DNA from 3 places in the Pantoea agglomerans genome. Region 1 is predicted to be linked to each of the others. Evidence: predicted binding sites of a transcription regulator. Region 1 holds the regulator's gene; each other region holds the start of a gene.
The links. The regulator Fur, encoded in region 1, represses iron uptake genes when iron is present. The targets are predictions, from matches to a motif close to ATAATAATGAGAACNACTATCAA.
Positions count from the first base shown of each region.

Region 2: the regulator Fur is predicted to act here: its motif matches at 1,417-1,439, upstream of fes (enterochelin esterase).
Region 3: the regulator Fur is predicted to act here: its motif matches at 1,960-1,982, upstream of fhuA (ferrichrome porin FhuA).

Region 1 is NZ_CP083809.1:2,861,474-2,864,752, forward strand. Features, by position in the region: gene ybfF (esterase) at 1-314, shown strand, start outside; gene ybfE (LexA regulated protein) at 471-746, shown strand; gene fldA (flavodoxin FldA) at 881-1,411, shown strand; gene fur (ferric iron uptake transcriptional regulator) at 1,766-2,209, shown strand; gene LB453_RS16465 (hypothetical protein) at 2,268-2,663, opposite strand; gene glnS (glutamine--tRNA ligase) at 2,900-3,279, opposite strand, start outside.
Region 2 is NZ_CP083809.1:3,569,895-3,573,173, forward strand. Features, by position in the region: gene LB453_RS19770 (TonB-dependent siderophore receptor) at 1-1,218, opposite strand, end outside; gene fes (enterochelin esterase) at 1,495-2,706, shown strand; gene LB453_RS19780 (MbtH family protein) at 2,747-2,965, shown strand; gene LB453_RS19785 (enterobactin synthase subunit F) at 2,958-3,279, shown strand, end outside.
Region 3 is NZ_CP083809.1:3,293,005-3,296,283, forward strand. Features, by position in the region: gene fhuA (ferrichrome porin FhuA) at 1-1,924, opposite strand, end outside; partial or broken gene mrcB (bifunctional glycosyl transferase/transpeptidase) at 2,118-3,279, opposite strand, start outside.

The sequences.
Region 1 (3,279 bases):
GCCATATTAAAGAGGAAGGCGTTATCCAGTTTATTCTCAAGTCGTTCCAGGAGGGCGAATGGCGCTTTAACGTTCCGGCGCTATGGGAAAACTACGCTACACTCACTGGCTGGGAAGCGGTGCCCGCCTGGCCTCATCCCGCGCTCTTTATTCGCGGCGGCGACTCGCCCTATCTCGACAATCAGCATCGCGACGCGCTGCTGCGTCAGTTTCCCGCCGCCCATGCGCACGTGATCAGCGGTGCCGGCCACTGGGTACACGCTGAGAAACCTGATGCCGTATTGCGCAGCGTTCGTCGCTTTTTTGCGCTTTAAAAGCAAAAGCTTGCCGTTCGCGGTTTAGCATTGGCGTCATCACTTCCGCTGGAGTATGATGGCGCGCTAAATTTTGCCGCTGTGCGTTTTTTGCGGCGGCAATGGCCCATTTCTCGTTATAAGCGCGCCTGTTCGCGCCCCTAGTTTTACTAACCCATGGCAAAAGAAAACACTGATCGCACCACGCTGGATCTGTTTGCAAACGAGCGTCGGCCCGGCCGACCGAAAACCAGTCCGCTTTCGCGTGATGAACAGCTGCGCATCAATAAGCGCAATCAACTGAAACGTGACAAAGTGCGCGGGCTGCGTCGTGTCGAACTCAAAATGACCAGCGAAGCCGTGGACGCGCTAAACACCCTGGCTGAGCAGCGCAACATCAGCCGCAGCGAACTGATTGAACAGATGCTGCTGGCGCAACTCAAACTGGGCTGACGCGCGCAAAGCGCACGCAGAAGCAAATGGAGCGGCTTTTCGAGTTCCGCCCTTTTGCCCGCTCTGCTATCATTCGCTTAATTGTGCGCTCCGCGCATGCACTCATTATCAGGATTTAAGAGGTTATTTACCCCATGGCAATCGTAGGCATCTTCTTTGGCAGCGATACCGGCAACACCGAAAACATTGCAAAAATGATCCAGAAACAACTGGGCAAAGAGGTTGCGGAAGTACACGACATTGCCAAGAGCACGAAAGAAGATCTCGAGGCGTTCGATATCCTGCTGCTGGGCATTCCGACCTGGTACTACGGCGAAGCGCAGTGTGACTGGGACGACTTTTTCCCGACGCTGGAAGAGATCGATTTCAACGGCAAGCTGGTGGCGCTGTTTGGCTGCGGCGACCAGGAAGACTACGCAGAATATTTCTGCGACGCGATGGGCACCATTCGCGACATTATCGAGCCGAACGGCGCGGTGATCGTCGGCCACTGGCCAACCGAAGGCTACCACTTTGAAGCGTCTAAAGGCCTGGCAGACGACAAGCACTTCCTTGGCCTGGCTATCGATGAAGATCGTCAGCCGGAACTGACCAGCCAGCGCGTCGAAGCATGGGTGAAGCAGATTTACGATGAGCTGCAGCTGCAGGCGATCATCGAAGCCTGATTACCCACATACTCAATGTGGGCGCTGGCTCACATTGAGTTAATGGTTTTTCCTATAGAAATAATAGCTACAGCTTTTTAACTTTTATCTTCGATTCTGTACAATACCCACATCGGTTATCTGCTTATTTCTCCCGCGAGGTCAGGAAGTTAACGAAATGATAACGAACCTCCTGCATTTCTCCGCCCGGCGCCGTTACGCATCTTCTTACAGCCCGTGTTGATTTCAGGCGTTTACCTCGGTTTTCATTTTAAAACTTCACCTCTATAATGAGACGCAAATGAGAATAGATAACGAACGACATTCAAGGCAAGGCGCCTCAAGTAACCAGCAAAGTAACAGGACAATATCCGCATGACTGACAACAACACCGCATTAAAGAAGGCTGGCCTGAAAGTCACGCTGCCCAGACTTAAAATTCTGGAAGTGCTTCAGGAACCTCAGTGCCATCACGTCAGCGCGGAAGATCTTTATAAACGCCTGATTGATATGGGCGAAGAGATTGGTCTGGCTACCGTTTATCGCGTACTGAACCAGTTTGACGATGCGGGCATCGTGACGCGTCACAACTTCGAAGGCGGGAAATCGGTTTTCGAACTGACCCAGCAGCATCATCACGATCACCTGATCTGTCTGGACTGCGGCAAAGTCATCGAATTCAGCGACGAATCAATCGAAGCGCGCCAGCGGGATATCGCCACCCGCCACGGCATCAAGCTGACGAACCACAGTCTCTATCTCTACGGACACTGCGCGCTGGGCGATTGCCGCGAAGACGACACGCTCCACGATCAGTAAAGATGTGCTATGCAGTGATTTTAAAAGCCGGTATGCGTACCGGCTTTTTTTATGGCCGTCAGGCGACCAGCGTTTCGTGCAGGTAGCGCCAGCGGGGAATGGAGGTGGTGCAGTCGAGGATCGCCAGTGAGATGCGCGCCTGATCGCTGCCGTTCATCATCTGTAGCTCGCGGTACTGAATAGTGACTTCATCTTTACGCTGCGAGATCACCGCGTGCTCGCTGGTGGCAATGCGCATACCTTCACGGCGCCCCTGCAGCTGACGGAACAGATCTTCGGTCTGATTTAAATCGAGCAGCCTGCCCTGCGTCGTGACCATGCGGAAATCGGGATGGAAGTGCGAAAGCAGCAGATGGAAGGTATCATCCTCGCCGGATGGCTGGTTGAATATACGTTCGATTAACTGATGTAAAACCACCACGCTGTGTTTTGCTTCCTGACCAAGAGCTGTCATCTTTTTTCCTTTTTATGCCCGCATAGCCTCTTTAAAGAGCGAATAGCCTACCTGAAAAAAAGAAATTCACATCTGTAAATTGATTAATTTTCGTTAACTCAGATAATTGCCAGAGTGGTCCGACAAGCTTTAATCGTTTGTTACAGAACAATAAAACGCCCTTGCGCCGATTGCAGGTATAAAAAAGGGCGATTGCTCGCCCTGTAATGATTTTATCACGCCGTTAATGCAAAACCTTAATCGCCGATTTTTGCCCAGGTATCGCGCAGGCCAACGGTGCGGTTAAACACCAGCTGGTTTGGACGCGAATAGTGGCTGTCGGCGCAAAAGTAGCCTTCACGCTCAAACTGATAAGGCGCTTCCGGGCTGGCGTTCTGCAGGCCAGGCTCAACAAATCCCTGACGGATCTCCAGCGACTTCGGATTGATGGTGGTCAGGAAATCCTCTTCCGCGCCCGGATTCGGCACGCTAAACAGGCGATCGTAGAGGCGGAACTCTGCTGGCAGCGCATGGTCCGCTGAAACCCAGTGAATGACGCCCTTCACCTTGCGGCCATCTGCCGGATCTTTGCTCAGGGTATCAACGTCGCAGGTGCAGTAGATGCAGGTGATATTCC
Region 2 (3,279 bases), 710 kb from region 1:
AACCTGGGTGGTCGACGAGGGATCTTTCATGCGCTGCTGGTTCCACTCGACGCCGAGGGTGGCGGTCTGGTTCACCAGCAGGTCGAACGGCACGCTGATTTCGCTGTGCAGCAGCACATCGTCCAGCTGAATGGTATTGAAGCCGCTGTTGGAGAAGATGCCTTCGGTGCCGCCGGCCAGCCCTTCATTGATGCGCGAGTTGCGCGTGTTCTCATAGCGCGCGTAGGTGTTGGTGCTGACGCCGTTATCCCAGGCGCCGGTCCACTTCACCGCGAAGTTCTGGCGGTAGAGACGGTTAGTCTCTTTGCCGTACAGGCTTTTTACCAGCGCGCTGGTATTGGTGTTCTGGGTATCGCCAGCATAGAGGTTGCCCTGACGGCTATAGCCCGCCTGCAACTCCAGCGCCTGCATCGGCGCGAACGCCCAGCGCAGCAGAGCGTTGATATCTTTGTTGACCACCCCTTCACGGCCGGCCGGATAGCTTCCGGCGTAGCTGCCGGTACGATCCGCCGCATGGCCTTCGTTGATGTCGTAAGCGTCCGCCTGGGTTTTCGCCAGGTTGCCGTAGAGACGGAAGCTGACGTCATCCCCCAGCGGCCCTTCCAGGCTAAAGTTGGTGCGGCGCGTGGCTCCCTCGTCCTTATGCTCCGGCACGTTGTAGTAGGCGTTCCAGGATCCGTGCCACTGCTGGTCATCATATTTTTTGGTGATGATATTCACCACGCCGCCCGCCGCGCCGTTGCCGTAGCGCACCGCCGCCGGCCCGCGGATCACCTCAATGCGCTCAATCATCTCTGGCGGCACCCAGTTGGTGTCGCCGCGCGTATCCCGTTCGCCGCGCCAGCCGAGACGCACCGAGTTCCGGCTGGAAACCGGCATGCCGTCCACCAGAATCAGGGTATTTTCCGGCCCCATACCGCGAATATCGATCTGCCGATTGTTGCCGCGCTGGCCGCTGGTGGAGTTACCGGTGAGGTTGACGCCAGGCATGGTGCGGATGATTTCCGATACGTCGCGCGCAGGCGGACGCTTTTTAATTTCATCGGCGGTAATGGTGGAGACGCCTGGCGCCTGCAGGTTCTGCTGCGCCGCGCTTACCACCAGCGTATCGACGGTGCCGGACGCTGAAGAGGTGCTGGTGTCGGCCGCCTGCGCGCTGGTCGCGGCCAGACCGAGTTCAATGAGAATGGCTAATGACAAACGGGATAATGTAGGCATTTTTTATGTTCCTGGATTGCCTGCGAAAACCTTATCGTCTCCTGCAGGCGCGCCGGTAAAAGAGTCATTCCTTGCGAGCAAGCATTCCAGCCGCGCCCAGGCTCTCCTTTGCGGAACATCCGTCTGATAACACAGGCTGATGAGGCTGGCGGAACGCGCGCGCTCCGCGATGTTGGAGCGGGAAACACCCTATTGCAAATGCAAATAATTATCAATAGTATTCTTCATAACATCCGTGCAGCTTTGCGCGCTTCTGGCCCAGTAAATAAGCTCTCTATGACGTGGTTAACCAACGAAACCGGCAGTGACTCCTGGTGGCGAACATTACAGCAGCAGGGTCTTCCCCTTATCGAACCCGCCGATGATGGCGAATGCGGCGTCACCTTTTTCTGGCGCGATCCGCAGGGAAGTGAAACCACCTCCTCTACGCGCCGCGTCTGGATCAATATCACCGGCGTGACCGATCACCATCAGCGCGCCGCCCCCCGCTCTCTCAGCCGCATCCCTGGCACCGACGTCTGGTACTGGCGCACGCAGCTGCCAGCCAGCTGGCGCGGCAGCTACTGCCTGATGCCCGACAGCGATGCCGCCGCCTTCGCGGGCGAGCCGGATATGGCGACCCTGCGCGCCTGGTGGCGCGAAAAATTCCTCACCGCGCAGGCGGATCCGCTCAATCCGCTACGCGGCTGGGCGGGCGGGCGCGGCATGCACGTCTCGCCGCTGCATCTGCCGGGCGCACCCGATCAGCGCGTCTGGCAGGCGGTTGATAGCGGCCGCGCCCCCGCCCTGCCGCTGCAGCACCATATCTGGCAGAGCGCGCGCCTCGGCAACTGCCGCTCGGTGTGGATCTACGCCACCGGCGAGGCGCAGTCGACCGAACGTCCGCTGGCGCTGCTGCTGGACGGCCAGTTCTGGGCCAACAGCATGCCGATCGCCTGGCCGCTGCAGCAGCTTACCGACGCTGGTGAGCTGCCGCCGGCGGTCTACGTCATGATCGACATCATCGATCGCGAACACCGCAGCCGCGAACTCCCCTGCAACCCCGACTTCTGGCTGGCTCTGCAGGAAGAGCTACTGCCGCAGCTGCAGGGCTGGGCGCCGCATCGCATCAGCGCCGCCGAGACGCTGGTAAGCGGACAGAGCTTCGGCGGCCTGTCGGCCGTCTATGCCGCACTTAACTGGCCGCGCCAGTTCGGCGGCGCTATCAGCCTTTCCGGCTCGTTCTGGTGGCCGGAACGCGGCCAGCCTGACGGCAGGCTGATCCAGCAGCTGCAGCAGGGCGACTACCGTCAGACGCCGTCGCGCTTTTATCTGGAGGCGGGACGTCGCGAGCAGCTGATTTATAGAGCAAACCAACAGCTTCAGCAGGACCTGTGCGCCGCAGGGCACCAGGTCATTTTTCATCCGGTCGACGGCGGCCACGACGCGCTTTGCTGGCGCGGCGGCCTGCTCAATGGACTGAAAGCAATGTGGCAGCATCTTCTTTAAATCGCCTGGCTAGCCCGACTGTTGCGGGCAGGAGACCGATATGCAACCCAATCCCTTTGACGATCCGCAGCAGGATTGTCTTGTGCTGATCAACGATCGCCAGCAGTACAGCCTCTGGCCCGCTTTTCGCGCCCTGCCCGCTGGCTGGCGCAGCCTCTTCGGCCCGCAGCCGCAGGCGGAATGCCTGAGCTGGCTCAATGCGAACTGGCGCGATATTCGCCCGGCCCACCCGACCACCAACCGGAGCGACCATGTCTGAGACGCTGATGAACCCACACCATACCGACCAGAAAATCCTGCCGCTGGTGGCGGCGCAGCCCGGCATCTGGATGGCCGATCAGCTGTCGCAGCAGACTAACGCCTATGCGGTCGCGCACTTTGTCGAGCTGCGCGGCGAGCTGGACGGCGCGCTGCTGAGCAAAGCGATCGTCGCCGGTATGCAGGAGGCGGATACGCTGAACATGGCGTTTGGCGAGCATGAAGGCGAAGCGGTGCAGTGGCTGTCGCCGCAGACGTTCACCCTGCCTGAGATCCTCGATCTGCGTCAGCACGCCGATCCTGACGCCGCCGCCC
Region 3 (3,279 bases), 430 kb from region 1:
GCGCGGTCTCGTGGAAGGTGTAATCCGCCCACAGCGACGCCATATGCTTCGGCACCTCCACCGGCGTGCGGCCTTTCAGCAGCGTGTCGTGGGTATATTCTGCGTCGGTGTAGGTGTAGGCGGCCGTCAGGTTAATATTGGCGTTCACCGCCGCTTTGGCTTCCAGCTCCACGCCGCGCGAGCGAATTTCGCCGCTCTGCACGCTGGCGAATGGATGATTTACCGTATCTGGGTCGGCGGTCAGATTTTTGGTTTTGGTCAGCTGATAGAGCGCGGCGGTCAGGGTGATCGGACGATCTTTCGGCACATATTTCACGCCCGCCTCATACTGCTTAGCACGTGAAGGATCGAATGCCTGACCTTCATAAGTCGAACCGGAGTTAGGAATAAAGGCTTCGCTATAGCTGAAGTAAGGTGCAATGCCGTTATCAAATACGTAGTTCAGTCCACCGCGCCATGTAAAGGCCTGATCGTTCTGCCGACTTAACGTGCCGTTATAACGATCATATACCGATGTCATGGCGTAATCGTAGCGACCACCCAGTGTCAGCACCCAGCGGTTCCATTCCATTTGATCCTGCGCATAGAGTCCAGTCTGGCGCTGTTTATTGAGATGCTGGTAGGGATCGAAAGGAGTGAAACTGTCATCACCATACTGCGGAGCGACAGCGTTCAGGCTGCTGGCCGTACCAAACTGCGCATCGATATCGTTGCGGGTGCGCTGGAAGTCCACTCCCAGCAGCAGCGTATGATCCACCTCGCCGGTGGCGAATTTCGCCTGCGCCTGCGTATCGACGGCGAACTGATTCAGCCTCTCCTGCGACGTTGCGGAACCGCGCGTAATCGACTGCGTGGCGGCGTCGAAGCCGTTGCCGTAAATGCTGCGGTAGTCGGTGCGCAGATCGGCGTAGCGCAGGTTCTGACGCACCGCCCAGGTATCGTTAAAGCTGTGCTCGAAGCTGTAGCCCACCATTTTGGTGTTGCGTGAGATTTTGTTGCTCTCTTCGCCTTCGTCAAAGCTGGTCGGCAGCTTGTACTCGCTGCCGTCCGCGCGCGTAATCGGCACCACCGTGCCCTGACGCGGCAGCCAGCCGTAGTAGCCGGTTTCCGGCTCGTTCTGGAAATAGGTCAGCAGGTCGAAGCGGGTATTTGCGTCCGGACGCCAGCTGAACGACGGCGCGATGGTGTAGCGCTTCTCTTTGTTTTTATCCTGCTGCGCGTCAGCGCTGCGCGCCAGGCCGGTCAGACGATAGCTGTAGACGCCGTCGTCATCCAGCGCGCCGCCAAAATCGAATCCGGTGGAAAAGAGGTTGTCGCTGCCCATCTGAAACTGCACTTCGCGCAGGGTTTCCTGGGTCGGGCGCTTGCTTACCAGCGCCACTACCCCGCCGGGATTGCTTTTGCCGTAGAGCACCGAAACCGGGCCGCGCAGCAGCTCGGCGCGCTCAAGGAAGTAAGGATCGATAGCGAATTCGGAGTAGTTGTCGCCCTGCAGCTTCAGGCCGTCAAGATACTGGTTGGTATTGGTTTCGCTGAAGCCGCGAATCGACAGCGCGTCGATCACCTGCGAGCTGCCGCGGTTGCCGGTCAGCACGCCTGGCGTGTAGTTGAATGCCTCTTTTACCGTGGTTATCTGCCGCGTTTCCATCTCTTCACGCGTCACCACCGAAACCGACTGCGGGTTTTTCTCGATCGGCGTATCGGTTTTGGTGCCGGTGGCGCTCTTTTTCGCGGCGATGGTCGGCGCGGGGCCCCACGCGCTCTCCTGCGCCGCGCCGGACGCGGCGTCTGCCGATACTACCAGCGTCTCTTCAGCCAGCGCAGAGGCGCTTACTGAGCCAAAAATAACGGCAATGCTTAAAGCCAGAGGACGGCGCAAAAATGGGCCGCGCAGATAACAGGAAAACGTCGTTCGCGCATTCATAGTAGTGTCTCTTGAATAAAAGTATGGGCAGGCGAATGAAAACGAGAATGATTATTATGCCGAGTGGATTCTAGGCGAAACGCTTTACTTTCTGCAAGGGATAATCCCGCGCGCAGCGCCGTCTGGCGGCCCTTCGCGCAGTATTGATCAGGCACAAAAAAAGGGCGCCGTAGCGCCCTTTTTAATCGCCGAGTTAGTTGCCGCCGAACATATCTTTAATCCAGCCGGCAACGCCGTCGCTCTCTTTCTGCTGCTGCGGCTGCTGTTGCTGCTGCATCTGCTGCTGATTTTGCTGCTGGTTCTGCTGCTCCTGCAGCTGCTGCTGGTTCTGCTGCTCCTGCAGCTGCTGCTGTTGCTGCGCTGGAACAGCTGCTGTTGCTGCTGGCAGAGCGCGTCGGGATCGAGCGCCCACACCGGCAGCGAGCGCCAGGTGCTGCTGCCGTTGCCGCAGACGAAATTGCCGGCGGAATCGACGTTCATCATTGAGACATCTTCCGGCGGCGTCAGCACCAGCGGCATCGGTGCCTGGTTATCCAGATAGCGGCGGTAGATCTGCATCGCACCGCTGGCACCGTACAGCTTGCTGGGCTGGTTATTGTCGCGGCCCACCCAGGTAATAGCGACCTCTTTGCCGTCAACGCCGGCGAACCAGCTGTCGATCAGGTCGTTGGTGGTGCCGGTTTTGCCCGCCAGATGCGCTTTCGGATAGCGTGCGCCCAGCGCGCGTGCCGTACCGTGATCGGCCACCTGCTGCATGGTGTAGAGCGTCAGATAGGCGGCCTGCGCCGGCTCGACGCGCTGCGCCTGCGGGTAGCTCTGATAAAGCACGGTGCCATCTTCCGCAATCACCGAGCGCACCGCTGAGAGCGGCGCGCGGTTGCCGCCGCTGGCGATCGACTGGAACGCCTGCGCCACTTCGATCGGCGTCAGGTTAAGCGCGCCGAGCAGCATCGACGGCACCGGGTTGAGCTGATCTTTCGGCACGCCCAGTTTGGTCCAGGTATCCACCACCGCGTCGAGCCCCAGCGTCATGCCAAGGTTGACCGTCGGCACGTTCATGGAGTTGGTCAGCGCATCCACCAGCATCACTTTGCCGCTGAAGCGACGATCGTCGTTCATCGGTTTCCAGACGGTGCCGTTCGGCTGTTTCAGCGCGATCGGCTCATCGGCGATCCAGCTGTTGAGACGATAGGTGTTCGGCTGGCTGAGCGCGGTCAGATAGGTCGCCGGTTTCGCCAGCGAGCCGATTGAGCGTCGCGCCTGCAGCGCGCGGTTGTAGCCCGCGAACTGCGGATCGGCGCCGCCGACCATGGCGCGCACTTCGCCGCTGAAGCGGTCAACCACCACCATCGCGG